2 regions of the Parazoarcus communis genome follow, and region 2 is predicted to be linked to the other one. Evidence: riboswitches for the same ligand, from Rfam matches in the RefSeq annotation. Region 2 holds a riboswitch; the other holds the start of a gene.

Region 1 (18,736 bases), 520 kb from region 2:
GAGGCTCACCTGCTGTTCAACGATGCGCCCAAGGCATTGATCGAGAAGATCGAGCAGGTCGTGCGCCTGATCCGCTCCAAGGGCGTTGGCGTGTATTTCGTGACCCAGAACCCGCTCGATGTCCCCGAGACGGTGCTCGGGCAGCTCGGCAACCGGGTTCAGCATGCCTTGCGTGCCTTCACCCCGCGCGACCAGAAGGCGGTCAAGACCGCAGCCGACACCATGCGTCCGAACCCGGCGTTCAACGCGGCTGACGCGATCACCGAGCTCGGGGTTGGCGAGGCGCTGATCTCCTTCCTCGACGAGAAGGGACGGCCGACCATCGTCGAGCGTGCGTTCGTCATTGCCCCTGACTCGCGCCTTGGGCCGATGGTCGATGCCGAGCGCAAGGCGGCGATCACCGGCTCGGTCATCTACGGTCACTACGAGAAGGCCGTGGATCGACAGTCCGCGTACGAAATGCTGCGTTCGCAGGCCGCGGCCCGCGAGGCGGAAGCCCCCGCCAAGGCAAGCACTGGCGGATCGGGTGGCGGGCTCAACGACATGCTTTTCGGCTCCACCGGGCCACGCGGAGGTCAGCGCGACGGGCTGCTGCAGATCGCCGCCAAGACCGTGACCCGCACCATCGGCAGCAGCATCGGACGCCAGATCGTGCGCGGTCTGCTGGGTTCCTTGCTCGGCAGCAAACGCTGAACCTGCGCTGAAAGGCCGGCGGCCGGTGCGCGGGACGGTCGCCGCCGTTCCGGCGTCAGTGCATCGGCATTGTGCGATCGTGTTTGAGGTGGCTTAATCCCGACTCGCCAAACGGGAGTGCGGGACATGGGGCAGACGTCGACCGGCGTCGGATTGTTGTTTGCGGTTGCAGGAGCGGTCGGTTTCTCGTTCAAGGCGATCCTGGTGAAGCTGGCCTATCGATACGGGGTCGATGCTGAAACCCTGCTCGCCTTGCGCATGGCCTTTTCGCTGCCTTTCTTCCTCCTGCTTGGGGTGCTGGGCAGTCGCAGAGCCGCGTCGCCGCTGTCGCGCGCCGACTGGGTGTGGATGGCCGGCCTGGGCGTTTTCGGCTATTACCTCGCAAGCTACCTGGATTTCCTCGGGCTCGCCTACATCACGGCGGCACTCGAACGCCTGATCCTGTTTCTGTATCCCACCATCGTGCTCGTGGTCTCCGCCCTGTTTCTGGGCAAGCCCATCACCCGGCGCATGGCTGGCGCGCTCGCATTGTGCTATCTCGGGATCGGGCTGGCGGTCGGGCACGACCTCACGCTCGCCGGCGAGGCTGGCGACGTGGTGCTGGGCTGCGTACTGGTGTTTGGCAGTGCGGTCAGCTATGCGCTCTACCTCATGGGGAACGGGCACGTGGTCGGGCGTCTGGGCTCGGCGCGGGTGACAGCCTACGCCTCGTCCTTTGCCTGTGTGTTCAGTCTGGCGCAGTTCGGTCTGATGCGTCCGATCGAGGCCTTGGCGCAGCCGTGGGAGGTCTATGGGCTGTCGCTGGCGATGGCCGCATTCAGCACGGTCGGGCCGGTCTGGCTCGTGTCCGAGGCGATTCGCCGGCTTGGCGCCGGGCCGGTATCGCTGACCGGCACCCTTGGTCCGGTGGTTACCCTGTTCTTCGGATGGCTGCTGCTTGGCGAGCGCATCGGGCTGGCGCAGATGGCGGGCATGACGATGGTGATAGCAGGCGTGGTGACGATGGCGCGCGCCCCGAAGCGCTGAATCGCTCAAGAATCGGTGCGAGCGGTCGATATGACGTGATATACAGTCCGTCGGACTTGCACATGATCGAACGAAGGGAGAGCAGCATGGGGTGGCTGGGAAAGAGTGCCGAGCTTGCAGCCTTGCGGGTTGAACTCGATGTCGCACGAAGTGCACTCGAGTTCGAGCGCGAGCGGTCTGCCACGCTTGAGGCCAGGATCGCCGAGCAGGAGCTGGCGTGTGCCGAAGCCAAACGCCGGGAGGCGCTGTTCGATGCGCTGTTCGGCCAGTTGCGCAACTACGGTCAGACCCTGGTTTCGGTACAGGGCACTTTTGGAGACCTTGCCCAACGCCTTGGCGCACAGGAAAGGGCCGCGACACGCTCGACCGTTGCGGCAGACGAAAGTGTCGCAGCCATCGGCAGTGTGTCGGGAAGCCTGGCGCAACTTGCGACCGATACCGGCGAGACCGCTGGCTCGGTCGCACAACTGGCCGAGCGTGCAGCCCAGATCGGCGGCATTGTCCGACTGATTCGGGAGATTGCCGACCAGACCAATCTGCTCGCACTGAACGCGGCGATCGAAGCGGCGCGTGCGGGCGAACAGGGGCGTGGTTTCGCGGTCGTGGCTGACGAGGTGCGCAAGCTGGCTGAACGTACGGCCGGGGCAACGAATGAAATCTCCGGGCTGGTGACCGCCATCCAGGGCGAGACGGGGCAGGTGCGGGGCGTGATCGGCTCTCTGTCGGACAAGGCGACCAGTGCGGCCGAGGATGGACGTCGGGCGCAGGGCAGCATGGACGAATTGAGCGATATCGCCCGCCAGCTCGCGGGCACCATGCAGGACGCGTCAGTGCGCAGTTTTGCCGAACTGGCGAAGCTCGATCATCTGATCTTCAAGCTCGACGTGTATCAGGCGGTTTCGGGGCACTCCGGGCGCACAGCCGCCGACTTCTCAAGTCACCACGAGTGCCGGCTCGGGAAATGGTATTTCGAGGGCGATGGAAAGCGTTTCGCCAATCTGCCCGCCTATCGCAATCTTGATGCGCCACATGCGCTGGTGCACGCCGCCGGCAAGCGGGCGCTCGAATCGTGCGGTGCCGGGCGTCTTGACGATGCGCTCTCGGGCATTCAGGACATGGAGCAGGCCAGCGTCCGCGTGCTTTCCGAGCTGCAGGCAATCTCGGATTCGTCGGTCCAGTCCAGACGCTGAACCCGAAACGGCGTACTGCAAGCCGTTTCGGGCGGTCGGCGCGTTCAGGCGAGCTTGAGGCGCTGGCAGATCTCGGTGGTGAGGGCTGACTGGTTCATGCTGTAGAAATGCAGGCCAGGCGCGCCGCTGGCGATCAGTTTTTCGCACATCGCGGTGACGACATCGAGGCCGAAGGCACGAATCGATTCCGAATCGTCGCCGAAGGCTTCGAACTTCTTGCGCATCCAGCGCGGGATCTCGGTGCCGCACGCGTCCGAGAAACGGGCCAGCTTGGAGAAGCTGGCGATGGGCATGATGCCGGGGATGATCGGGATGTCGACGCCCATGCCACGTACCGCATCGACGAAATGCAGATACGCGTCGATGTTGTAGAAGTACTGCGTGATCGCGGAGTCGGCGCCGGCTTCGGCCTTGCGCTTGAAGGCGAGCAGGTCGTCCTTTGGGCTGCGGGCTTGCGGATGCCATTCAGGGTAGGCCGCAATCTCGATGCGGAAACGCTGCCCCGTTTCGGCGCGAATGAACGCCACCAGCTCGTTGGCATAGCGAAATTCGCCTGCATCGCCAACGCCGGAGGGCAGGTCGCCACGCAGGGCGACGATACGCTTGATGCCGGCTTCGGCGTACTCCGCCAGGATGGCGCGGATGCTGTCGCGGGTCGAGCCGATGCACGACAGGTGGGGGGCTGCTTCGGAGCCGCTCGCTGCAATCTCCTTGACCGTGGCGAAAGTGCGCTCGCGGGTGGAGCCGCCTGCGCCATAGGTCACCGAGAAGAAGCTGGGCCGGAGCTCGGCCAGTCGGGCGCGCACGGCACGCAGCTTTTCCGCACCCTCTTCGGTTTGGGGCGGAAAGAATTCGATCGAAAGTTCAGTGTCGTTCATGTTGCATCCAGATGAAGAATTCGCGGTTGCCGTCGGTGCCGGTAATGGGGGAGTCGTACCAGCCCTTTACGCTCAGACCGCAACTGCGTGCACTATCCCGAAGTCGTGATTCGACGTCGGCATACAAGTTGGTATCGCGGACAATGCCGCCTTTGGACAAGCCCTTGGGGCCGACCTCGAACTGTGGCTTGACCAGCGCCAGGATGCTGCCCCCGGTTGCCAGCAGCGCAGGCCACTGCGGCATCAGCAGTGTCAGCGAAATGAAGCTTGCATCGCAGACGATCAGCCCGAAGCCGTCCGGAGGGAAGTGGGGACCCAGATCCGCAGCGAGCAGGTGACGCGCATTGATACCCTCCAGGGTGACGCAGCGCGCGTCCGCCGCCAGTTTCGTGTGGATCTGGCCGTGTCCGACCTCGACGCCGACAACCTGCTTCGCGCCCGCCTGCAGCAGGCAGTCGGTAAAGCCGCCGGTCGATTGCCCCACGTCGAGGCAAGTCAGGCCGGTGACGGACAGCTTGCTGGCTGCCAGCGCGCCTGCAAGCTTGAGCCCGCCGCGCGAGACGAAGCGGTCGTTCTCGTCCTGCCGGACTTCCAGTACAACCTCGCCCGACAGCGTCTGGGCCGATTTCGTCACCGGACCACCTTCCCAGCTGACCCGGCCGGCCTCGATCAGCACCTGCGCCGAAGTTCGGGAGGGCGCGAGCCCTTGAGCCACCAGCAGACTGTCAGCACGCATCAGGCCGCCACGCTCGGCGGGTGCCTGCACATGGGGCGTGGCAGGCGCGGTTGCCGGGCGCGCCGTGCGCCGATGAAATGATTTCAAGCGAGCAATCCCGAACGCTCAGGAAACCTTCACCACTTCGACCGGGTGCTCGTACACATCCTTACGCTTGTCGTAGAGGGGAATGGTGGTGCCGTGTGTGCGGCCGCTTTCGAGGTCCTTGAGGTCCACGTCGGCCACGACGATCTGTTCGATGTTCGGTGTGCCTTCGGCGGCAATGCCGTCGCGTGCGAAAGCGAAGTCCGACGGCGTGATGATGCTGGCCTGACCATAGTGCAGACCCAGGCCCTCGACCGGCAGGTTGCCCACGGTGCTGGTCATGGCGACAAACACCTGGTTTTCGATGGCCCGGGCGTGGCAGCAATAGCGCACGCGCAGGAAGCCCTGGCGGTCATCGGTACACGAGGGCACGAAAAGAATGTCGGCGCCGGCTTCGCACACCATGCGTGCGAGTTCCGGGAACTCGATGTCGTAGCAGATCAGGATCGCGATCTTGCCGAAGGGGGTCTCGAACAGGCGCAGCTGGTCACCGGCGTCGGTGTTCCATTTTTCGCGCTCCCAGCGCGTGCGGTGGATCTTGTCCTGCTCGTGGATTTCACCGCTCGGGGTGAAATAGTAGGCGGTGTTGAGCAAGCGCCCTTCTTCGGTGACCTGTGGGGTGGTGCCGCCGATGAGGTGCACGTCCCATTGCGCTGCAAGCTCCTGCATCAGGTCCTTGTAGCGCTTGGTGTAGTCGTTCATGTTGCGCACGGCAGCGCGCACGTCGCTGGTGTCCATGAAGGACAGCAGTTGTGTGGTGAAGATCTCGGGCAGCAGCACGAACTGGGGTTTGTAGTCCCCGGCGGCCTTCATGATGAAACGCACCTGATTCTCGAAACCCGACCAGTCGTGGATCGGGCGCAGCAGGTACTGCACGGCAGCAATTCGAACGATCATAGTGCGATGTCCTCAGGGATGGTGGTGGGTTTTGACGGATCGTAATCCGGGCTGAGCCATACGATCAGCGAGGCATAGCCGCGCGATTCGGTATCCTCGGGGATGTAGTTCTCGATGACGCCGCAATAGCTGAAGCCTTCCTTGATCTGGAAGCTCAGTACGGGGTCGATCAGATCGCCCCAGACCACCTTTTGCGCATAGAACTCTGCGCTCATTTCGTCAGCGTAGCGGTCGTAACCCGGCAGGCGTCCGCAGGCAATGATGCGCTTCAGGTTCATGGCCCGGCACAGCGATCGACGGCCTTCGTATAGCAGGTGTCCCACCCCTTTGCCCTGCAGCCTCGGGTCGACAAAGACCTCTGCGCCATAAAGCGTCTTGCCGTCCGGATTGTGATTGTCGAACGTGCCGGCCCCGGTGATCTCCTTCCAGCTGTGCGACTCCGCCCAATCGTCCCACAGCACGATGAGTGAGCTCGCACATCCGACCAGGCCATCTTCGGTCTCGGCCACGATCTGTCCCTGTGGAAAAACGTCGAGCTGCTCGGCGAGCTTGCGCTTGCTCCATGCAGGGATGTCCGGATAGACCTCGGATTGAAGGGCGATCAGTGCGGGAATGTCTTCCGGGCGAGTCTGACGCACGCTGACAGAGTTCATTCGGTGTCTCCAATTCCTATTGTTCGTAAGGGCCACCGCGCCCTGGAGGAGGCGGTGGCCCGTCCGCAGCCGGGCCGATCAGTAGCGGTAATGATCAGCCTTGTACGGGCCTTCAACCGGTACGCCAATGTAGGCGGCCTGGTCGGGGCGCAGCACGCTGAGCTGTGCATTGAGTTTCTTCAGTTGCAGGCGTGCGACCTTTTCGTCCAGATGCTTGGGCAGAGTGTACACGCCGACAGGGTAGTCACCCGTACGAGTATAAAGTTCGATCTGGGCGATGGTCTGGTTGGCGAAGCTGGACGACATCACATAGCTCGGGTGGCCCGTGCCGCAGCCGAGGTTAACCAGGCGACCCTTGGCGAGCAGGATGATGCGCTTGCCGTCGGGGAAGATCACGTGATCGACCTGGGGCTTGATCTCTTCCCATTCGTACTGCTCGAGCGAGGCAACATCGATTTCGTTGTCGAAGTGTCCGATGTTGCACACAATGGCCTGGTCCCTCATCGCAGCCATGTGTTCATGGGTGATGACGTTGAAGTTGCCCGTGGTCGTCACGAAGATGTCTGCCTTGTCCGCAGCGTACTCCATGGTGACGACGCGGTAGCCTTCCATCGCAGCCTGCAGGGCGCAGATCGGGTCGATTTCGGTGATCCACACCTGAGCCGACAGTGCGCGCAGCGCCTGTGCCGAGCCCTTGCCCACATCACCGTAGCCGGCCACCAGGGCAACCTTGCCCGCAATCATCACGTCGGTCGCACGCTTGATGCCATCCACCAGCGACTCGCGGCAGCCGTAAAGGTTGTCGAACTTGGACTTGGTGACCGAGTCATTGACGTTGATCGCCGGGAACTTGAGTTCGCCGCGCTGATGCATCTGATACAGGCGATGAACGCCGGTGGTGGTTTCTTCGGTGACGCCCTTGATCTGTGCAAGACGGGTGGAGTACCACGTCGGATCGGTGGCGAGCTTGGCCTTGATCGAAGCGAAGAGGATGGTTTCCTCTTCCGACGTCGGCTTGGCGATGACCGAAATGTCCTTCTCGGCACGTGCGCCCAGATGCAGCAGCAGGGTGGCATCGCCGCCATCGTCTAGGATCATGTTCGAGTAGCCGCCGTCGGCCCATTCGAAGATGCGGTGGGTGTAATCCCAGTAATCGCTCAGCGACTCGCCCTTGACCGCGAACACCGGAATGTTCTGTGCGGCGATGGCTGCAGCGGCGTGGTCCTGGGTCGAGAAGATGTTGCACGAGGCCCAGCGCACTTCGGCGCCGAGCGCGGTCAGGGTCTCGATCAGCACCGCGGTCTGGATGGTCATGTGCAGCGAACCGGTGATGCGTGCGCCCTTCAGGGGCTGGGCGGCAGCGTATTCGTCGCGGATCGCCATCAGACCGGGCATTTCGGTCTCGGCGATACGGATTTCCTTGCGGCCCCAGTCGGCCAGCGTCAGGTCGGCAATAACGTAATCGTTGAATTCAGCCACAGCGTTCATGTGAAGCTCCATGCTATGGCCGGGAGGGAAAGAGGACGGCGTTTAGCTCACCCATCATCCCGAACCCGGCAGGGTTTGAGAGAAAAGACCAGGGTGAGCGCCGTTTCACACGCCCGCCCGGGGAGGGCGGGTTCCGAGCCTGGGGCTGTCGCAATGAATGCGGACAGTGCCTTGCAGCGCTCCTCGGAATTCTTCGAATTATAGCGATCCCGCACAGTTTGCGGAATGCCTGCTACCGATCTGATGCAGCTTTCCCGTTGTGACGGACGATGCTGACGACCAGTGTGATCACCGTCAGCGGCATCACATAGCCAAGCATGACGCCGGAAAAGGCCTGCAATCCGGCGTGATGCTGTGCGGCGAGGATCAGCCACGCGGTATAGGCCGCGTAATAGCCGAGAAACAGGATGCCTTCCCAGCGCGCAATCTCCCGCCCGGTGATCAGGATCGGCAGGCACGCAAAGGCTACGGCGAGCATGACCCAAAGATCGAAATGACGGGCAGCCTCGGAAACGGGAAGCCCTGCGGGTGCCACGAGTCCGGTGACGCCCAGCACGGCACAGATGTTGAAAACGTTGCTGCCCACCACGTTGCCGACCGCAATGTCACGCTGGCCGCGCAGTGCAGCGACGATGGAAGTGGCGATCTCGGGCATCGAGGTGCCGACGGCAACCACGGTGAGGCCGATCACCAGATCGCTGACACCGAAGGCGCGTGCAAAGACGACCGCTGAGTCGACCAGCCAGCCGGCGCCGAGCACCAGCATGACAAGGCCGGCGACCACCAGCGCAGTCTGCACAGTCCAGTGGCTGTCCCATTGCGAGGTCGGAATGTCGTCGGCGAAATCCTCGCTCATCGCGGCCGACCCCTTGCGCGACTGCCGCACCAGAAACACCGTGTAGGCGATCACCAGACCGAACAGCGTCGCCGCTTCGATGCGGTTGATGGAGCCGTCGAGCGCCATGACCAGCAGAAGCACCGAGGCGCCGATCATGATCGGAATCTCCTGCCGGATGATCTGCTCAGCCACCAGCAGTGGCGCGATGACCGCGGCGATGCCGAGGATCAGCAGGACGTTCGCAATGTTGCTGCCCACCACGTTGCCGATGGCAATGTCAGGGTTGCCGTTGAGCGCCGAGCCGACCGAAACCGCCATCTCCGGCGCGCTGGTGCCGAAGGCGACAACGGTCAGGCCGACGACGAGCGGCGAGATGCCAAAGGAAACCGCCAGTCGCGACGCTCCGCGCACAAGGAGTTCGGCACCGATGACGAGGGTGATCAGACCAAGGAGGAACAGCAGGGCTTGCTCGAGCATTGAGGGCTTGATGAATGTTGAACTGTTTCAGAGTGCATCCGTTCGGCACGGTTCCCGCATCGTGCGGAACCCGTGCCGAACGCATCGCTGGCGCCAGCCTGTGACCGGCGCCGTGGTACATCAGAGGCCGGCGTCGGCGCGCAGCGCGGCGGCCTTGTCGGTCTGCTCCCAGGTGAACTCGGGTTCGTCGCGGCCAAAGTGACCGTAAGCCGCTGTCTTGGCGTAGATCGGACGCAGCAGGTCGAGAGTCTGGATGATGGCCTTCGGACGCAGGTCGAAGTGAGCACGGATCAGTTCAACGATCTTTGCATCGCTGATCTTGCCGGTGCCGAAGGTGTTGACCATGAGCGAAACCGGCTTGGCGACGCCGATGGCGTAGGCGACCTGAACTTCGCACTTGTCGGCGAGGCCGGCAGCGACGACGTTCTTGGCCACGTAACGACCTGCATAGGCGGCCGAGCGGTCGACCTTGGACGGGTCCTTGCCCGAAAACGCACCGCCACCGTGGTGAGCAGCGCCGCCGTAGGTGTCGACGATGATCTTGCGACCGGTCAGGCCGCAGTCGCCGTGCGGGCCGCCGATGACGAAACGGCCGGTCGGGTTGATGAGATAGCGCACTTCGCCCTGCAGCAACTCCTTGGGCAGCACCGGCTTGATGACTTCCTCGATGATGGCCTCGGAAATCTGAGCGTGCGACACCTCGGGGCTGTGCTGGGTCGATACCACGACGGTGTCGATGCCGACCGGCTTGCCGTCGACATACTTGACCGTGAGCTGGCTCTTGGCGTCGGGGCGCAGCCACGGCAGGCGGCCATCCTTACGCACTTCGGCCTGACGCTGCATGATACGGTGCGCGTAGTAGATCGGCAGCGGCATCAGGCTGGCGGTTTCGTTGCACGCATAGCCGAACATCAGGCCCTGGTCGCCCGCGCCCTGGTCGAGGTCGATTCCTTCGCCTTCATTCACGCCCTGCGCGATGTCGGAGGACTGGCGGTTGATGGCGGTGAGGATGGCGCACGACTTGTAGTCGAAACCGATGTCGGAGCTGTCGTAGCCGATGCGACGCACCACATCCTGTGCGATTTCGCGATAATTGGGATGGGCGGTGGTGGTGATTTCGCCCGAAATGACGACCAGGCCGGTGGAGACCAGCGTCTCGCAGGCAACGCGGGCGTGCGGGTCTTCGGTGAGGATGGCGTCGAGCACGCCATCCGAGATCTGATCCGCAACCTTGTCGGGATGACCTTCGGAAACCGATTCCGAGGTGAAGAGGAATTCTGCTGCCATGACTGCTCCTGAAAAACAAAAATCCCCGTTTCCTGGCGTTACGGCCAGCTCCGGGGATTTCATCGAGCAGCCGACGCTTTAGCAGAATTTTTGGGTCACGCGATTGTTGCGGTGACGGCCGCCCTGCAAGTTGTCGAGTTAACTCGGCGGCTGAGGCACAATTATAGACTGTGTTTGTCTCAGGTCAATCTGTCACCGGATCGGAACCGCGAAAACTACCGTGATTGTCAATCTCCTTTTTCGCGTGCTTGCGCGCTTCCCGCTGTCCCTGCTGCACCTCATCGGAGGTTGGGCGGGCTGGATTGCCTACGCCGCGTCGCCGTCCTATCGCCGCCGCCTGCGACGCCATCTGGCTCAGGCCGTCGGTGATGTCGATCCTGCGGTGCTGCATTCCGCGATCGCCGAGGCGGGCAGGCAGGCGTTCGAGCTGCCGTGGCTGTGGCTGCGTCCGGCCGAGGAAGTGGTGGCCAAGGTGAAGCGGGTGGAGGGCTGGGAGCTCGTTGATGCGGCCCACCGCGAGGGCGCGGGCATCGTGTTCATGACGCCGCATCTGGGCTGTTTCGAAGTCACCGCGCAGTACATCGCCTCGCTGACGCCAATTACCGTGCTTTACCGCCCGCCGCGCAATGCTGCGCTCGAGCCCCTGATGCAGGCCGGACGCGTACGCGGTCAGATGAAGACAGCCCCGGCAGATCTGTCGGGGGTGCGCCGGCTGGTGAAAACCCTGCGCAGTCACGAAGCGATCGGCATGCTGCCAGACCAGGTGCCGGGAGCCGGCGAAGGTGCGTGGGCGGATTTCTTTGGCCGACCCGCGTGGACGATGACGCTGGCGGCGCGCCTGGCAGAGGTCAAGGGCGTGCATGTGATCTATTGCTGGGCCGAGCGTTTGCCGCACGGCGAGGGCTATGTGTTCAGGCTGTCGGCGCCTGTCGAGCCACTCGAAGGGGATCTGCCCGCACGTGTGGCAACCATGAACCGGGAGATCGAACGCGTCATCCTGAAGTGCCCCGGCCAGTACATGTGGGGCTACAACCGCTACAAGAAGCCGCGTGCAGCGCGTGAAGCGGCAGCAGGGTCCGAGGCGTGATGAGCCGTCTCGGCGTGGCGGTATTCTGGCTGCTGCACTGGCTGCCGCTTGCGGTGCTGGCGCGACTGGGCGAGGCGCTGGGGTTGCTGCTTCATGTGTTTGCCTTGCCGCGCCGGCATGTGGTGGATACCAATCTGAAATTGTGCTTTCCCGAACTCGATGCGCGGCAGCGGCGTCAGCTCGCGCGTCGTCATTTTCGTACTGTGGGGCGCAGCCTGCTCGAGCGCGGCCTGTTGTGGTGGGGAAGTCGCGAGCGTCTCGAGCGCCTCGTCAGAATCGAGGGCGGCGACCGTGTGCGGGCACTGCAGGCCGCGGGGACGCCGGTCATCCTGCTTGCCCCCCATTTCGTCGGACTCGACATGGGCGGGACGCGGGTGACGATGGACTTCGATATCGTCAGTGTCTATGCGCGGCAGAAGAAGAATCCGGTGCTCGATCGCTGGCTTTATCATGGCCGCAGCCGGTTTGGCGATCAGCTGCTGCTCGCGCGGCAGGACGGCGTGCGCAGTTCGGTGAAGGCGATGAAGGCCGGGCGCCCGTTCTACTACCTGCCGGACATGGATTACGGTCGGCGCGATGCGATCTTCGTCCCCTTTTTTGGCGTGCCGGCGGCTACCATCACCGGACTGCCGCGGCTTGCCCGCGTGGCCGGCGCAGCGGTGCTGCCCTGTGTCACGAAGATGTTGCCTGGCGGCGCCGGCTACGTCGTCGAGATCGGTGAGGCATGGTCCGACTTTCCGAGCGCGGATGTCGAGGCCGACACGCTGCGCATGAACGAGTGGATCGAGTCGGTCGTGCGCACGATGCCGGAGCAGTACTACTGGGTGCACAGGCGTTTCAAGACGCGCCCCGTGGGCGAGGCCAAGCTCTACTGATCTGCTGCGGGCGCGTCGGCGTCCGCGAGATGGCGCAGGACCACGGGAAAGGCGGCGCTGCCGAGCAGGGCAATCGCAGAGACGATGAGCGCAATTGCGGTGCCGCTTTCGGCAAGCACCGGATGCACATCGCTGAAGTCTCCCGCCAGCAGCACCAGGCCGGCAAGCAGGCAGGCAAGGCCGGGAAGGCCGAGCAACCATGCGGAAATCGGGAGGGCTGAGCGGCGCGGCGCTGGCGTATTGGTCATGTCCCGAATTCTCTCACGATGACGCGTGCTGGACGATACCCGGGTGCAGGAGGAGAATCCGGGCACGCTTTCCGCATTGACCAGAACTCCCATGAAACTGCGCTTTACCAAGATGCATGGCCTCGGCAACGACTTTGTCGTGATCGACGCAACCCGTGAACCGGTTGAACTCACTCCCGAGCGCGTCCGGGCGATCGCCGATCGCCATTTCGGCGTCGGTTGCGACCAGCTGCTGGTGGTCGAGCCGCCGAGCCGGCCGGCTGTCGATTTCCGCTATCGCATTTTCAATGCTGACGGCGGCGAAGTCGAGCAGTGCGGCAATGGCGCACGCTGCTTCGTGCGCTTCGTGTACGACAAGAAGCTGACCGACAGGGCCGACATCAGCGTCGAGACCCGCTCCGGCATCATTTCGCCGCGTTTGCGCGAGGATGGGCTGGTCACGGTCGATATGGGTGTGCCCGTCCTCTCTGCTGCCGAGGTCCCCTTCGTCTCCGACTCCGACGCGATCGTGCAGCCACTCGAGGTGGGCGGCGACATGCTTGCGATCACGGCCGTATCGATGGGAAACCCGCACGCCGTTCAGGTCGTGGCCAACGTCGATGCCGCCCCGGTCGAAACCCAGGGGCCGCTGATCGAGCACCACCCGCGTTTTCCCGCGCGGGTGAATGCAGGCTTCGTGCAGGTGGTCGACGCGCACCGTATCCGCTTGCGCGTGTTCGAGCGCGGATCCGGGGAAACCCTGGCCTGTGGCACCGGGGCATGTGCCGCGGTGGTGGCGTCGATACTGCGCGAACTGGTTGTTTCGCCGGTACGGGTGGAAACCCGTGGTGGTGAGCTTGAGATCGCCTGGGCAGGTCCGGGCACGCCGGTGCTGATGACTGGCCCGGCAGTAACGGTTTTCGAGGGCGAGATGAATCTCGTCTGATGTCTGGAGACATGCAACAGGGCGTGATGCCCGACAGGAGCTATTGCCGATGAATGCCGATGAAGTCGCACGCTATCTGCGCGACAACCCTGATTTTCTGTCCGACCATGGCGAACTGTTCACCGAACTGACCGTGCCGCACCCGCAGCACGAAGGCCAGGCGATCTCGCTTGCGGAACGGCAGCTTCACGCCCTGCGCGACAAGATCCGCCTGCTGGAGGTCAAGCTTGCCGAGCTGATTCGCTTTGGCGAGGAAAACGACGAGATCAGCGAAAAAGTGCATCGGCTGACCCTGTTGCTGCTCGAGGCGCACGGCTACGAAGGCGTCCGCCACGAACTTTTTTCCAGCATGCAGCAGGACTTCGCCATTCCTCATGTCGCGCTGCGAATCTGGAACAGCGTGCTGGCACGCAGCGACGAGGACTTTGCGCCCGTTGGCGAAGGCGTGCGCCTGTTTGCGGGCGACCTCCGTCACCCGTATTGCGGTGCGCCGAGCAACATCGAAGTGCTGAGCTGGTTTGGCGAGTCGGCTCCGCATGTGCGTTCTGTCGCCCTCATGCCGCTGCGTCGGCAGACTCAGGTGGTCGGTCTTCTGGCCCTGGGCAGTGAAGAGCCCGAGCGTTTCTACCCCGAGATGGGCACCCTGTATCTCGGCCGGATTGGTGAGCTTGCCGCCGCCGCGCTGCTCGGGGAGATCGGCTGAACGCATGCCTGAGCCACTTGCCGCAGCGCTTGCGCCGGTCTGGGTCGAGGGCTATCTGGGGTGGCTTGCGACCCAGCGTCGTGCCGCCGCGCTGACGCTGGAGAACTACCGTCGGGATCTGCTGCGCTTGCACCGCCTTGCACAGGGGCGCGACCCCGGTGCCCTGAGCGCGGCCGAGATCCTCCGCTTCGTGGGGCGCATGCATGCAGAAGGCCTGGGCGGGCGCTCGATTGCGCGCTGTCTGTCGGCCTGGCGCGGCCTGTATCGGTGGCTGATCCGCCACCATGGGCTGAACCACAACCCGGTGGACGGTATTCGGGCACCAAAATCCCCGGCGACCCTGCCGCGCGTGCTGTCTCCCGATCAGGCAAAGGCCTTGCTCGACGCTCCGGCCGACAGCCTGCTCGAGATTCGCGATCTGGCGATGTTCGAGCTGTTCTACTCGTCAGGGTTGCGCCTGTCCGAGCTCGCCGGGCTTGGGCTCGATGATGCCAGCGATCTTGAGGGCGGCATGGTGACGGTGCGCGGCAAGCGCGGCAAGACGCGCAGCGTGCCTGTCGGCAACCAGGCGGTCGAGGCAGTGAAGCAGTGGCTTGAGGTGCGCGGGCAGGTGCCGGTCGGCAGTCCGACCCTGTTCGTGACGCGCACCGGCGGACGAATGAGCCCGGGGGCGATTCGCAGCAGGCTCACCCTGAGAGCCGGTACGGTGGGCCTGGGCGTGCATGTCCATCCGCACATGCTGCGCCACAGTTTCGCCAGCCACGTACTGCAGTCGAGCGGGGACCTGCGTGCGGTTCAGGAACTGCTCGGCCACGCCAGCATCCGGACCACCCAGGTCTATACACACCTTGATTTTCAGCACCTCGCCAGGATCTATGATGCCGCTCATCCGCGGGCACGGAAGACGAAGGAGTAGGTTGCAGTGCTCCCCATTTTGGGTATCGACAAATGCTGATACTCATTCGCGATCGGCTATGCTGTCGTGCATCAATCAACAATAAATAATAAGCGGCGATGTGCGCACATGGCGCTGAGCCGCAAGCTAGGATGCATATGACATCTGAATCCTTTGCCCCCGATGAGGCTTCCATGGATGCTGGAATCGAAGCTCCGCCCGCAGAGAAAATAAAAAAGCAGCGCATGCTCAGGGATGTTGCCCTGCTGCTTGCAAAGCATGAAGTCCGGAACATGAAGCGCTGGTTCGAAGAGTTCGATCGCGACATCATGCTGCCCATCCTGCTCGGCGAAATTGCATTGCACAATATCGGCACGCCGAGTGCAGGCGCCGTCGGCGGTGACGGCTTGCCGGAGTGCACGCTCAAACCCTGTAATGCCTATTCGATTGCGGCGGCCACCGGCCTCCCGCGTGAGACCGTTCGCCGCAAGGTGGCACGGCTTGTCGAGCTGGGCTGGGTGTCCCGGCGCAAGAATGGCCACCTCTATGTGTCCTCGGGCGCTTTGCATCACTTTGGTCATCTGATGAGCTCACGCGAGCTTCCGGATCTGATCGATACCGCGGATCGCGCCCGGCGCCTGCTCGGCGACTGACCGTGGGTGCTGGCAGGGCGGTGGCACAAGGTGGCCGGTAAAGGCTAAACTTGGCGCCCTTTTGCTGGATCATCATCCATGGCTCGCCTTCATCTACGTCCCGGCAGGGAACGCACCGTCCTTCGTCGTCATCCCTGGATTTTCGCCGGCTCTGTCGATCATCTCGAAGGCCGCGCCCGTCCGGGCGACACGGTCGATGTGGTCGCTGCCGACGGCAAGGTGGTGGCGCGTGCAGCATGGTCGCCCGAGTCACAGATCCGTGCCCGGGTGTGGTCACTGGATGCCGAAGTGGCAATCGATCACGCCTTTTTCAAGCGCAGGGTCGCTGAATCCGTCGCCCGGCGCGAGACGCATCCCATGTTGCGCGGGCAGGATGGTCAGCGGCTGATCCACGGCGAGTCCGATGGATTGCCGGGCGTGATCGCGGATCGCTACGGTTCCGTGGTTGTGCTGCAGCTGACCAGTGCCGGCTCCGACAAGTGGCGCGATGCCATCGTGGCCGGTCTGGTACAGGCGACGGGCTGCGCCGCCGTCTATGAACGCTCGGATTCCGACGTGCGCAGGCTGGAAGGCCTGGAGCCGCGCGCCGGAATTGCCTTCGGCGAACTGCCTGCCGGAGGGCTGCAGATCGTCGAGAATGGCGTGCGTATGGAAGTCGATGTGGTCGGTGGCCACAAGACCGGGTTTTATCTGGATCAGCGCGACAACCGCAAGCTCACCGGCGATCTTGCCCATGGGCGGCGGGTGCTGAACTGCTTTTGCTACACCGGCGGCTTCTCCCTGCAGGCGCTGGCGGGTGGGGCGAGCAGCGTGCTGTCGATCGATTCGTCCGGCCCCGCACTTGCCACCGCCGCACGCAATCTGGCGCTCAACCCGCAACTCGATGCCACGCGTGCTGAATGGAGCGAGGATGACGTGTTCGAGGCACTGCGCGGTTTGCGTGCCGAAGAGCGCAGTTTTGACCTGATCATCCTCGATCCGCCCAAGTTTGCACCTTCCGCGGCTCACGCCGAACGTGCCTCGCGCGCATACAAGGACATCAACCTGTTCGGCTTCCGCCTGCTGGCGCCGGGGGGCATCCTGATGACCTATTCCTGCTCCGGCGGCATCGGGCTCGAGATGTTCCAGAAGATCGTCGCCAGTGCGGCAAGTGATGCCGGCGTCGACGCACGCATCCTGCATCGACTGGCCGCTGCACCCGACCATCCGGTCGGTCTGGCGGTACCCGAAGGCGAGTACCTCAAGGGACTTGCGATTCAGATCGGCTGATTGCCCACACGGGCGGGGGCCGCGGAGGCGCGCTTCCGCTCAGCGCTGGATGCTGGCCGACGGGGCGCGATCAGGGTTCGGCACCAGGTCGGCGAGGTTGAAAGCCAGCGTGATCAGGCCGAGTGCCATGAGCACGAGGCCGAAGTAGATCTTCTGCATGGTGGCGCCGGGCAGGCGTCGCACCTCGGCGTAGAAATGGTGGCGCAGGAAGATCAGCGCCATCGCCGCCATCGCCAGCAGACCGCCGCCCAGCACTCTCGAGGCGGTGGCGTCGAACTGGCGACCGAAGGCCGGGTCCCATCTGTCGGGCAGAAAGAACACCGGTGCCTGCAGCAGCAGGTGCAGGCCGCCAACCAGACAGAGCGTGAGCATCAGTACCTGGAAGGTCCGCATCAGTCGCCTCCGTCGCAGCCATCACTGCTGCAGGCACTGTCCGTGTCCCGCGCCGCATGCGCAGAAGCGCTGTTCGCAGCCTTTTCAGTCAGACGGCTCCCGCGAGCATGTTTCCTGCGGTCCTTCGGTTTGCGTGATGGGCGAGCCATAAGAAGCAGGATCCCGATCGCGGATACGATTACAAGCAGGCCCGCTGCCATTTCGGCGCTTATTGTCCGAACAGGTCGCTGCCCGGCAGGCGCGGGGCGTTGAGGCCGAAATGCTGCCAGATCGAATGCGTCGCCATGCGACCGCGCGGGGTACGCTGCAGGTAGCCCTGCTGGATCAGGTAGGGCTCGATGACGTCTTCGATGGTGTCCGAGGATTCGCCGATCGCCGCGGCGATGTTGTCGAGGCCGACCGGGCCGCCACCGAACTTTTCCAGCATTGCCAGCAGCAACTTGCGGTCCATCAGATCGAGTCCGAGCACGTCGACGTCGAGCATCACCAGCGCCGCGTCTGCGACCGCACTGGTGATGTCGCCGCCGGACTTCACCTCGGCATAGTCGCGCACCCGGCGCAGCAGGCGGTTGGCGATGCGGGGCGTGCCGCGCGCGCGCCGGGCGATCTCGAGCGCACCGGCGTCGTCGATGCTGACGTTGAGCAGCCGTGCGGAGCGACTGACGATGTAGGCAAGTTCGTCCGGCGTATAGAACTCGAGCCTGGAGACGATGCCGAAGCGGTCGCGCAGGGGGTTGGTGAGCATGCCCGCGCGGGTGGTTGCGCCCACCAGCGTGAACGGCGGCAGGTCGAGCTTGACCGAGCGTGCGGCCGGGCCTTCGCCGATCATGATGTCGATCTGGAAATCTTCCAGCGCGGGATAGAGGATTTCCTCGACCACTGGCGACAGGCGGTGAATCTCGTCGATGAAGAGGACGTCGTGCGGCTCGAGGTTGGTGAGCAGGGCGGCGAGGTCACCCGCGCGCTCCAGCACGGGCCCGGAGGTCTGCCGCATATTGACGCCCATCTCGGCAGCGACGATGTGGGCCAGTGTGGTCTTGCCCAGACCCGGCGGGCCAAACAGCAGGACGTGGTCGAGCGCCTCCTTGCGGTTGCGCGCAGCTTCGATGAAGATCTCCAGCTGCTCGCGGATCTTCGCCTGTCCGACGTAATCGGCCAGTCGCTTGGGGCGCAGGGCACGCTCGATGGCGTCTTCCTTGCGGTCGGTGGGCTCCGCGGAGATCAGCCTTTCGGGTGCGGCCGAGCGCAGCTTGTCAGTTTCGATCATGGCGAGAGTTTAGCGACTTGGCGACAGGCTGTGCGGGGCAATGCTCATGCCTTCGACAGCAGCTTGAGTGCGGCACGGATGCCGTCCGACACGCCGGTGTCCTCGCCGAGCCCCTTCATGGCGCCAAGGGCCTCGCGTTCGTTGTAGCCCAGTGCCAGCAGCGCGTTGAGAATA
Region 2 (11,785 bases):
TTTGCCCAGTCGGCGACCTGGTCGGAGCCGATCTTGCTGATCGCGAAGTAGTGGCTTTCGGGGTGGGCGAAGTAGAAGCCGGATACGGCTGCCGCGGGGGTCATGGCCATGGACTCGGTGAGCCCCATGCCGGTGTTGGCAGGCACGTCGAGCAGCTGGAACACGGCCGCCTTGACGGTGTGATCCGGACACGCGGGGTAGCCGGGCGCGGGGCGGATGCCGCGGTATTGCTCCTTGACGAGCGCGGTGTTGTCCAGCGCTTCGTCCGGGGCGTAGCCCCAGTATTCCTTGCGCACACGTTCGTGCAGCCATTCGGCAGTGGCCTCGGCGAGACGGTCGGCCAGGCTCTTGAGCATGATGGCGCGGTAGTCGTCGTGGGCGGCCTCGAATTCGGCTAGCTTGTGCTCGATCCCCAGACCGGCCGTGACCGCGAAGGCGCCGCACCAGTCGCGCACGCCGCTGGCCTTGGGGGCGACAAAGTCGGCCAGACACCAGTGCGGCTTGCCGGCGGGACGTTCGTGCTGCTGGCGCAGGCCGAACCAGGTCATCATTGCTGCGTCGCGGGATTCGTCGGCATAGAGTTCGATGTCGTCGCCCACGCTGTTGGCGGGGAAAAGGCCGAACACGGCCCGCGCCTGCACCCACTGCCCGGCGATGATGTCTTCCAGCATGGCCTGGCCGTCGGCAAACACTTCGCGCGCGGTTTCGCCCACGATCTCGTCATCGAGAATCTTCGGGAAGCTGCCCGCCAGATCCCAGGTCTGGAAGAAGGGCGCCCAGTCGATGTAGTCGCGCAGTTCGGCCAGATCGACGTCGAGCGCCACCACGCCCAGCGTGTTGGGCTCGGCCGGCACATAGGCGGCGTCGGCCAGCGGGTTGAAGGCGTTGGCGCGCGCTGCCTCGAGGCTGACCAGTTGCACACCCTTCTTGTTGGCGTGCTGGGCGCGCAGCTTGTCGTAGTCGGCGGCGAGCTGAGACTTGAATTCGGCCGCACCGCCTTCGGACAGCAGCGCGGTGACCACGCCGACCGCGCGCGAGGCGTCGGGCACATAGACCACCGGCTGCTTATAGTGCGGCGCAATCTTGATGGCAGTGTGGGCGCGGCTGGTGGTGGCGCCACCGATGAGCAGCGGCACGTCGAAGCCTTGACGCTGCATTTCGGCAGCGACGTGGCTCATCTCTTCCAGCGACGGGGTGATGAGGCCGGACAGGCCGATGGCCTGCGCGCCGTGTTCGCGCGCGGCGTTGAGGATCTTCTCGGTCGGCACCATGACGCCGAGGTCGATTACTTCATAGCCATTGCAGCCGAGCACCACGCCGACGATGTTCTTGCCGATGTCGTGCACATCGCCCTTCACCGTGGCGATGACGATACGGCCCTTGCTTGTGGAGCCGGTGCGCAGCTTTTCCGCTTCGATGTAGGGGATGAGGTGGGCGACGGCCTGCTTCATGACGCGGGCGGATTTCACCACCTGCGGCAGGAACATCTTGCCCGCGCCGAAGAGGTCGCCAACCACGTCCATGCCGGCCATCAGCGGGCCTTCGATCACGGCCAGCGGCGGCTTGCCGGCGGCTTCGAGCTTGGCGCGCACTTCTTCAGTGTCGGCCACGACGAATTCGGTGATGCCCTTGACCAGCGCGTGCGACAGGCGCTTTTCGACATCCCACTCGCGCCAGGCGAGATCCGGCCCCTTGTCCTTGATCTGACCTTTGACCGACTGCGCGATCTCGACCAGCGCCTCGCCGGCACCGGGCTTGCGGTTGAGCACAACGTCCTCGACCGTTTCGCGCAGGGCGGGGTCGAGATCGTCGTACACACCGAGCATGCCGGCATTGACGATGCCCATCGTCAGACCGGCTTTGACCGCGTGGTAAAGGAAGACAGTGTGAATGGCCTCCCGCACCGGGTCGTTGCCGCGGAAGGAGAAGGACACGTTGGAGACGCCGCCCGAGGTCTTGGCGTGCGGCAGGTTCTGCTTGATCCAGGCCACGCTCTGGATGAAGTCGACCGCGTAGTTGTCGTGCTCTTCGATACCGGTGGCGATGGCGAAGATGTTGGGGTCGAAGACGATGTCTTCCGGCGGGAAGCCGATGCCCGTGAGCAGCTTGTAGGCGCGTTCGCAGATCTCGATCTTGCGCGCGTAGGTGTCGGCCTGGCCCTTCTCGTCGAAGGCCATCACGATCACGGCGGCGCCGTAACGGCGCGCCAGCTTGGCCTGGCGCAGGAAGCTCTCCTCGCCCTCCTTCATCGAGATGGAGTTGACCACGCCCTTGCCCTGGATGCACTTCAGGCCAGCTTCGATCACGTCCCACTTGGACGAGTCGAGCATGATGGGCACGCGCGAGATGTCCGGCTCGGTGGCGATGAGCTTGAGGAAGCGCTCCATGGCGGCCATCGAATCGAGCATGGCTTCGTCCATGTTGATGTCGATGATCTGGGCGCCGTTCTCCACCTGCTGGCGTGCAACCGCGAGCGCGTCGTCGAAGCGGCCTTCGAGGATCATGCGGGCGAAGGCCTTGGAGCCAGTCACGTTGGTGCGCTCGCCGACGTTCACGAACAGGCTGTCGGCGCTGACGTTGAAGGGCTCGAGGCCCGACAGCCGCATCTTCTTCTCGATTTCGGGCACGACGCGCGGCGGCAGCTTGGCCACGGCCTGCGCAATGGCAGCGATGTGCGCAGGCGTGGTGCCGCAGCAGCCGCCGAGGATGTTCACCAGCCCCGACTGTGCCCACTCGACCACCGCGGTGGCGAGCTGCTCGGGGGTTTCGTCGTAACCGGTGGGCGCGAGCGGGTTGGGCAGGCCGGCGTTGGGGTGGGCGGAGACGAAGGTGTCGCACACCGTGGACAGCTCATCGACGTAGGCGCGCAACTCCTTGGCGCCGAGCGCACAGTTCAGCCCGAAGGAAATCGGCCGCGCATGGGCGAGCGAGTTCCAGAAAGCCTCGGCGGTCTGGCCCGACAGGGTGCGGCCGGAGGCGTCGGTAATGGTGCCGGAGATCATCACCGGCAGACGGCGGCCGAGGTCGTCGAACAGTTTTTCGATGGCGAAGACCGCGGCCTTGGCGTTGAGCGTGTCGAAGATGGTCTCGATCAGCAGCAGGTCGGCGCCGCCTTCCATCTGCCCTTTGGCCGCGTCGTAGTAGTCGTCGACCAGCGCGTCGAAGCTGATGTTGCGGTAGCCGGGGTCGTTGACGTCGGGCGAGATTGACAGCGTGCGCGAGGTCGGCCCCAGCACGCCGGCACAGTAACGCGGCTTGGCCGGGTTCTTCGCGGTAAATTCATCGCACAGTTCGCGCACCAGGCGGGCGCTGGCGACGTTGATCTCGTAGGCCAGGTCGGCAAGGCCGTATTCCGCCTGCGACACCTTGGTGGCGTTGAAGGAGCAGGTCTCGATGATGTCGGCGCCGGCATCGAGATAGGCGCGGTGGATTTCGCTGACCACGTCCGGGCGGGTGAGCACCAGCAGGTCGTTGTTGCCCTTGAGGTCGCGCGGATGGTCGAGGAAGCGCGTGCCGCGGTAATCCGCCTCGCCCAGCTTGTATTGCTGGATCATGGTGCCCATGGCGCCATCCAGAATCAGGATGCGTTGGGCGAGTTGCTGGCGAATTTCGTCGGAGCGGTCGGCTTGCATGGTTCTACCTCGATCTGCGGTTAATGCACAGCGGGTAGCACGGCCAAAAATAAACGGCGCGGCAAACCCGGCTGATTGGTTTGCGAGCGCCGTTGTTCAGTTGCCAAGCCTGGCCCGGCTAGATTCCGGGTCGCAACGCTCCTTGGCAAGACGCGGATTTTACGGGGATTTTGCCGCTGCTGTCGAGCCGCAAATCAGTCCCCTCGCCCACTGACCGGCACCGTCGACATCAACTGCGCACCGCAACTTGTGCGGTGCCCGTCAAAAGCCACCGGCCTTCCGTCCAGCAACACGTCCGGATCTCCCTCGGCAATCACGCAGTTGCCATGCCCCTTGCGCGGACACACACAGCGGTCGCCAAGCACCGCCACCGTGCGCCCCATGACCACCGATCTCGCGCCAGTACTCACCACCCGGCCGCCGTGAGTGGTCGGGTCTCCCAAACGGATGACCCCTCTCATGTGCGCCTACCTCCACTCATTCAGAGAACCCCTGCATGTATCGCCCCCAGTCCACATCACGCCGCAGCCCCCACCACGGCAGATAGGTGTTTTCCACACCGCGGGCACGGAACCAGTCTTTGGATGGGTCGATCTCACGGGCGCGGGCGGGTGGTGTCACGACGACGGCCGCCGCCGTGTCTTTCTCCGCCGTGCCTGCCACCAGCACCGGCGTGCCTTTGTGATGTGCGTAGGCAATGGCCAGGGCGACGTTGGTTAGCGCCGTGCCGGCACCGGTGTCGCCCATCAGCGCGGTGTTGTTGAAGCCCTGTTTGAGGATGTCGAATTCGGGCAAGGGTTCGCCCAGGGCCTGGCCCAGGGTTGCGAGCCGCTTGCCCGCAACATCGCTCGCCTTGCCTGCATCGTGAATGAGGTAACCGATCTCGGTGAGCGGACGACCGGCGTTGCTGGCCGCCGCCTCCATCGCAGACCGCCATGCTTGCACCAACCGGGGCTGACCGGGCTGGATCTCGAAGTCTTCCGCGCGTCGCGTGACCGGACGGCCGATCCAGGCAAGGGGCTCGCGTTCGGTGTCGAAGTTCGGGCCAGCCAGGATCAGCAGCGCGAAATTCTCGCTCATCTGCTTGTCAAGCGGAAACTCGGGCACATCCCAGTTCATCGCCCAGACGGATTCACCTGGATGCGACTCGAGGTAGTCCAGCGCAGCGGAAAGCGATGTAAAGCCTACGTTCGAGCGGCCTGCTGAAACTCGAACATCCGCCGGGTTATTACGCATGGAGATTGAAGAATGCCCGCCGAGCTCGAAGTTCAACTTGATGACCTCGCGCAGGATGCTCACGACAGGAGTCGGTTCCAAGTCTGGGCGATCAGGAACACCGAGTTCAACATGGATACCCGCCAGTTCCCGCCAGTTCTGCGGGGATTCGGGCTTGATCGTGTAGAAATACGTGGGATTGGTGAGATACCGATAGCTAAAAGTGGAAACAAGCTTCTCGCTATACTTCCGAAAGAGACGCCCGAAGTTTTTTTCACCCCCAGTACCTGCCCAGATGGACGCAATGGGCTGTACGGTTTGATACCTCTCCGGCTCTTCTTTCGCGTCAAGATCATTTTCATTTGATGACGCCAGCCCTAGCGTCCACAGCAAGTTCCACTGCATTGGGTAGTCCATCCAAACCAGTGGATTTAGCCATTGAACACCTACAACCTGAGCGCGGAAGGGCTGACTAGGAGCTTGAACACCTTCAAGCACCATTCGCAAAGAGTTTGGCCCATGCGTCGAGCAGCCGGCAAGATGGAGAAGCACAACGAAGATCATCGCAAGCATTCCCATCCGCTCTATCACCAGATCCCGCACAACCGAGGGTGCAAACGCCGTCCGACGAACGCTATCGACAGTACTCATTCCGAAAACCCCTGAATATATTGAGACCAATCCACATCCCGCCTCATCCCCCACCACGGCAGGCCGGTGTTGACCTCATCCCGCGCGCGGAACCAGTCTTTGCTGGGGTCGAACGCGCGGGCGCGAGCCGGTGGCGTCACGATAACGGCTGCCGCCGTGTCCTTCTCCGCCGTGCCCGCCACCAGCACCGGGGTACCTTTGTGATGTGCGTAGGCAATGGCCAGGGCGACGTTGGTTAGCGCCGTGCCGGCACCGGTGTCACCCATCAGCGCGGTGTTGTTGAAGCCTTGTTTGAGGATGTCGAATTCGGGCAAGGGCTCGCCCAGAGCCTGGCCCACTGCCGCGAGCCGCTTGCCCGCAACATCGCTCGCCTTGCCTGCATCGTGAATGAGGTATCCGATCTCGGTGAGAGGACGACCGGCGTTGCTCGCCGCCGCTTTCATCGCGGACCGCCATGCTTGAACCAACCGGGGCTGACCGGCTTGGATCTCGAAGTCTTCCGCGTTTCGCGTGACTGGACGGCCGATCCAGGCCAGGGGTTCGCGTTCGGTGTCGAAGTTCGGGCCAGCGAGAATCAGTAGTACATAGTTCTCGCTCATCCTCCCGGCAGCGGGGTACTCAGGCACATCCCAGTTCATTGCCCAGACGGATTCACCTGGATGCGACTCAAGGTAGTCGAGCGCAGCGGAAAGCGATGTGAAGCCTACGTTCGAGTGGCCTGCCGAGACGCGAACATCGGGCGGGGTGCTGCGACTGGAGCGTGACGCTGATCCGCCAATCTCGAAGAAGGCTGTGATCACATACCGCAGGACGCCCGCGGCATCGTCCAGCCCTAGGTCAGGACGATCGGGGACACCTAGTTCAACATGGACGCCCGCCAACTCCCGCCAGTTACGTGAGGATTCGGGCTCGACCGTGTAGAAATACTTGGAGTTCCAGACGTATCGCTCACCAAAAGGACGAACAAGCCTCTGGCTATACTGCAGAAAAACACGCTCGAAGCTTTTTCTGCCCCCAATATTTGAAACAATGGAGGAAATGGGTTGTACCGTCGTGAATGACTCAGGCTCGGTCCTCACCATATCGTCATCCTTGTTCGGTGAAGCCAGACCCAAGGTCCAGAGCAACTGCCATTCGATGGGGTAGTCACGACGAACCAGTGGGTTCAGCCATTGAACGCCCACAACCTGTGCGCGAAAGGGCTGGATTGCCGCATCAGCGCGCTCGAGCACGAGACCCGAGGGCTTCGGCCCGTTCATCGAACATCCGGCAAGACCGAGAAACACGGCGCAGATCGCCCCAAGCATTCCCATCCGCTGCGTCACCAGCCCCCGCATCACCGCGGGCGCGACCACCGTCCGACGAATCCTCTCGACAGTACTCATTCCGAAAACCCCTGCATAAGTTGCGACCAGTCCACATCACGCCTCAGCCCCCACCACGGCAGATAGGCGTTGCGCTCACCCCGCGCGCGGAACCAGTCCTTGGCGGGATCGAACACGCGGGCGCGGGCGGGTGGCGTGACGACAACAGCCGCAGCGGTATCTGCCTCCGTCGTCCCCGCCACCAGCACCGGCGTGCCCTTGTGGTGTGCGTACGCGATGGCCAGTGCGACATTGGTCAGCGCCGTGCCGGCACCCGTGTCGCCCATCAGCGCGGTGTTGTTGAAGCCTTGTTTGAGGATGTCGAATTCGGGCAACGGTTCGCCCAGCGCCTGCCCCAGGGTTGCGATTCGCTTGCCCGCGGCGTCGCTCGCCTTGCCTGCATCGTGGATCAGGTAGCCGACATCGGTGAGTGGCCGACCGGCGTTGCTGGCGGCCTCGTCGATTGCTGCCCGCCACGCCTGTACCAGTCGGGGCTGACCGGACTGGACCTCGAAGTCCGTCGCGTTGCGCGTTGCGGGGCGGCCGATCCAGGCAAGGGGCTCGCGCTCGGTGTCGAAGTTCTGGCCTGCGAGGATCAAAATCGCAATGTTTTCGCTCATGCGTTCGTCGCGGGGGTGCTCTGGCGCATCCCAGGTCATAGCCCAGACGGTTTCACTTGGGTGAGACTGGAGATAGTCGAGCGCGGCAGAAAGGGAAGTAAAACCAATGTTTGAGTTGCCTGCCGAGACACGAACATCGGGCGGAGTACTGCGGCTGGAGATGGAGGGTCGCCCGCCGATTCCGAACTGGGAAATGATGGCCTTCTGAACAATTTCCTTTGCTGCCTCAGCGTTCAGGTCGGGCCGGTCTGGCAAGGCAATTTCGACATGAATTCCCGCCAACTCCCTCCACTGCTTCTGTGACTTTGGCTGGACGGTGTAAAAGTAATTTGGATTACTCGCATATCGATTTCTGAACGGGCGAAAGATCCCGTCTGTATAGGAGAAAAAGAAATCTTCAATAGTCTTATCCTTAAAGATGTTTGACACAATTGAAGCGACGGGTTGAACCGTCCGATATTTCTCTGGGTTTGCCTTCACCTGAACATCATTTTTATTTGATGACGCCACGCCTAGGGTCCAAAGCAAATTCCACTGCGTTGGGTAGTCGTTCCACACCAGCGGATTCATCCACTGAACACCGACGACCTGAGCGCGAAATGGTTGCGTTGCCGCATCAACACTTTCAAGAGTGCTTCCCGAGGCCTTCGTAGCGTTCGTAGAGCAGGCGGCGAGACTAAGAAGCGCAACGCAGATGGTCGCAAGCATTCCCAATCGCTGTATCACACGACCCCGCAATACCGAGGGTGCGAACGCCGTTCGATGAATTCTGGCGACGGCACTCATTCCGAATACCCCTGCCTGTAGCGCGACCAATCTACATCCCGCCTCAACCCCCACCACGGCAGATAGGCATTGCGCTCACCGCGCGCACGGAACCAGTCTTTGGCGGGGTCGAACACGCGAGCGCGGGCGGGTGGCGTGACGACAACAGCCGCAGCGGTATCTGCCTCCGCCGTCCCGGCCACCAGCACCGACGTGCCCTTGTGGTGTGCGTAGGCGATGGCCAGCGCGACATTGGTCAGTGCGGTGCCAGCACCGGTATCTCCCATCAACGCGGTGTTGTTGAAGCCTTGTTTGAGGATGTCGAATTCGGGCAACGGTTCGCCCAGCGCCTGACCCAGGGTTGCGATTCGCTTGCCGGCGGCGTCGCTCGCCTTGCCTGCATCGTGGATCAGGTAGCCGACATCGGTGAGTGGCCGACCGGCGTTGCTGGCGGCCTCGTCGATTGCTGCCCGCCACGCCTGTACCAGTCGGGGCTGACCGGACTGGACTTCGAAGTCCTTCGCGTTGCGTGTTGCGGGGCGGCCGATCCAGGCAAGGGGCTCGCGCTCGGTGTCGTAGTTCGGGCCGGCGAGGATCAATAGTGCGAAGTTCTCGCTCATGCGCTCGTCGAGCGGGAGTTCGGGGACATCCCAGTTCATCGCCCAAACGCTCTCATTGGGATGAGACGCAAGGTAGGTGAGCGCTGCGTCAAGCGTAGTGAAACCCACATTAGGCCCGCCTGATGAAACGCGGACTTCGGGCGGAGTGTTGCGACTGGAAACGGACGGCGCGCCACCAATACTGAAGAGAGAAATAATGACGTCCCGCACGACCCCCTCCGCGTCCTTCGGCTTGAGGTCTTGACGGTCTGGCAGACCTAGCTCGACATGAATGCCCGCCAACTCCCGCCATTTCTTCGGGGACTCGGGCTGAACCGTATAGAAATAGGTCGCGTTACTGGCGTACCGGTTGCGAAAGGGACGAACAATCTCCTCGGTATATTGCAGAAAGACACTGCGGAAGCTCTTCCTGCCACCAATATTTGAGACAATCGAAACGACAGGTTGAACTGTCCGATATTTCTGTGGGTTTGCTTTCACTTGAACGTCACCGATATTTGATGATGCCAAGCCTAAGGTCCAAAGCAAGTTCCAATGTGTTGAGTAATCGTTCCACACAAGCGGATTCATCCACTGAACGCCCACAACCTGGGCACGAAAGGGGTGGTCAGGCACCGAAGAGCCTGCAGTCGCCGCGGCAACCGGTTTCGGTCCGCCGAACGAACACCCCGTGACTAACAGAGACGTTACGCCGGTCAACACAAACGAAAGCCCCCATCGCCTCACCAGGTCGCGGCCCCGGACAACTTCACCTGCCGCTTGATGGATGGCCTCTCTCACAGTCATTCCGAAAACCCCTGCATATAGAGCGACCAGTCCACATCCCGCCTCAGCCCCCACCACGGCAGATAGGCGTTGCGCTCACCCCGCGCACGGAACCAGTCTTTGGAGGGGTCGAACACACGGGCGCGGGCGGGGGGCGTTACAACGACAGCCGCAGCCGTATCTGGCTCGGCAGTGCCGGCCACCAGCACCGGCGTGCCCTTGTGATGTGCGTAGGCGATGGCCAGCGCGACATTGGTCAGAGCCGTGCCGGCACCGGTATTTCCCATCAGCGCAGTGTTGTTGAAGCCTTGTTTGAGGATGTCGAATTCGGGCAGCGGCTCGCCCAGCGCCTGACCCAGGGTTGCGAGCCGCTTGCCGGCGGCGTCGCTCGCCATGCCTGCATCGTGGATCAGGTAGCCGACATCGGTCAGTGGCCGGCCGGCGTTGTAGGCGGCCTCGTCGATTGCTGCCCGCCACGCCTGTACCAGTCGGGGCTGACCGGACTGGACTTCGAAGTCCTTCGCGTTGCGTGTTGCGGGGCGGCCGATCCAGGCGAGAGGCTCGCGCTCGGTGTCGAAGTTCGGGCCGGCGAGGATCAGTAGCGTGAAGTTCTCGCTCATGCGCTCGTCGAGCGGGAATTCGGGCGCATCCCAGTTCATTGCCCACACCGACTCGGTCGGATGCGACTCAAGATAGTCGAGCGCAGCAGAGAGGGACGTGAAACCCGCGTTTGCGTTTCCTGCCGTGATCCGAACATCGGGAGGCGTACTTCGACTGGATATCGTGGGTCGCCCGCCGATTCCGAACTGGGAAATGATGGCCTTCTGAACAATCTCCTTTGCTGCCTCAGCGTTCAGGTCGGGCCGGTCTGGCAAGGCAATTTCGACATGAATGCCCGCCAACTCTCTCCACAGCTTCTGTGACTTTGGCTGGACGGTATAAAAGTAATTTGGATTACTCGCATATCGATTTCTGAACGGGCGAAAGATCCCGTCTATATAGGAGAAAAAGAAATCTTCAATAGTCTTATCCTTAAAGATGTTTGACACGATTGAAGCGACGGGTTGAACAGAGGTGAATTTCTGGGGCTTGGTTTGGATCTTGTAGTCACCCTTGTTCGGTGACGCCAAACTTAAAGTCCAGAGCAACTGCCATTCGGTGGGATAGTCACGGCGAACCAGAGGGTTCATCCATTGAACGCCTACGACCTGAGCGCGAAATGGTTGCACTGCCGCTTCAGCGCTCTCATGCATGGCCGCCGGCGCCGTCGGCCCATTGGTCGAACAGCCGGCCAGGTAAAAGAACGTGGTTGCAACGAGTACAGGAATCGTAAGCAGGCGCACAAGAATCTCCAATGCAGAATATTGAGAGAAAGAAACCGTTCCGTAATTGAGCTCAATGTGTTGCGCGCCCCAAGTGACTAGAACAAGGCAAGAAATGAAAACTATAAGACTCAGCGCGATCCTTTTCATCGGCTGAGCCAGCTTCATGCCCATCATCTGCGTGACTCCAATGGGTCATATCTCGAGTGAGCACGTTCATCGATAATCTTTTCAGATCTCCGGGCCTCACCCTGCTCTGCCCATCGCTCAATCGAGTCTCCGTTCATACTGCCATCGAGAAAATACTCAGATAGTTCGTAACTCGCATGACCGCGCTTCAGCGTTGACGCGTAGCGCCAGTCGGCCTCAATACGAAGCTCCATCCAGTCATTGTTGACCAGCCGACACACCCCCACCGCCAAGTCATAGGCCAGCGCCTTCTCCGCATGCATCGGGTGAGTCATGGTGGTGGAGTGATCGGTGGCGTTCTGATCAATTGTTTCCGTCAGGAACTGACTGATCTTTTCGGAGCGCCACTTGCGATAGTCGTCTGACACCTCATTCGATTGGCCAGCGGCGGGATTGGCCTCACCGGGCACGTAGCCATCGGATCTAGCCTGGCCCTCTCGCCTGGCGTCCATGCGCAGTCGGGCACGGTGCGCGTAGCGCAACTCGGCTTCGGTCTGCTCGGACCCACGGGGCACTACCTTCGCCTGTCCGTTTTCGTCGAGAGGCGCAGAGAAGCGATCGTAAGGGTCGTCCGGACTGAGGGGCGCCTTGGATGAATTGCGTGCAGCAGCTTCGGGATCGTGTTCTTCGTCAAAGGCATCC

The links. Region 2 has a riboswitch for S-adenosylhomocysteine ahead of metH (methionine synthase). Riboswitches for the same ligand answer to the same signal wherever they lie in the genome.
Region 1: another riboswitch for S-adenosylhomocysteine. It lies ahead of ahcY (adenosylhomocysteinase); the one in region 2 lies ahead of metH (methionine synthase).

What each region holds. Positions count from the first base shown of each region.
Region 1 covers NZ_CP022187.1:4,315,265-4,334,000, forward strand. Annotated here, with positions in the region: gene CEW83_RS19705 (helicase HerA-like C-terminal domain-containing protein) at 1-693, shown strand, start outside; gene CEW83_RS19710 (DMT family transporter) at 820-1,719, shown strand; partial or broken gene CEW83_RS21795 (methyl-accepting chemotaxis protein) at 2,217-2,495, shown strand; gene CEW83_RS21800 (CZB domain-containing protein) at 2,535-2,909, shown strand; gene metF (methylenetetrahydrofolate reductase [NAD(P)H]) at 2,954-3,787, opposite strand; gene CEW83_RS19725 (TlyA family RNA methyltransferase) at 3,774-4,610, opposite strand; gene CEW83_RS19730 (carbon-nitrogen hydrolase family protein) at 4,629-5,504, opposite strand; gene CEW83_RS19735 (GNAT family N-acetyltransferase) at 5,501-6,157, opposite strand; gene ahcY (adenosylhomocysteinase) at 6,236-7,645, opposite strand; S-adenosyl-L-homocysteine riboswitch at 7,734-7,836, opposite strand; gene CEW83_RS19745 (calcium/sodium antiporter) at 7,878-8,960, opposite strand; gene metK (methionine adenosyltransferase) at 9,081-10,247, opposite strand; gene CEW83_RS19755 (lysophospholipid acyltransferase family protein) at 10,468-11,334, shown strand; gene CEW83_RS19760 (lysophospholipid acyltransferase family protein) at 11,334-12,209, shown strand; gene CEW83_RS19765 (hypothetical protein) at 12,203-12,457, opposite strand; gene dapF (diaminopimelate epimerase) at 12,549-13,382, shown strand; gene CEW83_RS19775 (DUF484 family protein) at 13,432-14,085, shown strand; gene CEW83_RS19780 (tyrosine recombinase XerC) at 14,090-15,001, shown strand; gene CEW83_RS19785 (helix-turn-helix domain-containing protein) at 15,175-15,633, shown strand; gene CEW83_RS19790 (class I SAM-dependent rRNA methyltransferase) at 15,712-16,902, shown strand; gene CEW83_RS19795 (hypothetical protein) at 16,942-17,295, opposite strand; gene ruvB (Holliday junction branch migration DNA helicase RuvB) at 17,504-18,562, opposite strand; gene ruvA (Holliday junction branch migration protein RuvA) at 18,607-18,736, opposite strand, start outside.
Region 2 covers NZ_CP022187.1:3,796,722-3,808,506, reverse strand. Annotated here, with positions in the region: gene metH (methionine synthase) at 1-3,632, opposite strand, end outside; S-adenosyl-L-homocysteine riboswitch at 3,710-3,782, opposite strand; gene CEW83_RS17335 (PAAR domain-containing protein) at 3,827-4,093, opposite strand; gene CEW83_RS21130 (hypothetical protein) at 4,110-5,498, opposite strand; gene CEW83_RS17320 (hypothetical protein) at 5,495-6,883, opposite strand; gene CEW83_RS17315 (hypothetical protein) at 6,880-8,190, opposite strand; gene CEW83_RS17310 (hypothetical protein) at 8,265-8,906, opposite strand; gene CEW83_RS17305 (hypothetical protein) at 9,650-11,131, opposite strand; gene CEW83_RS17300 (hypothetical protein) at 11,128-11,785, opposite strand, start outside.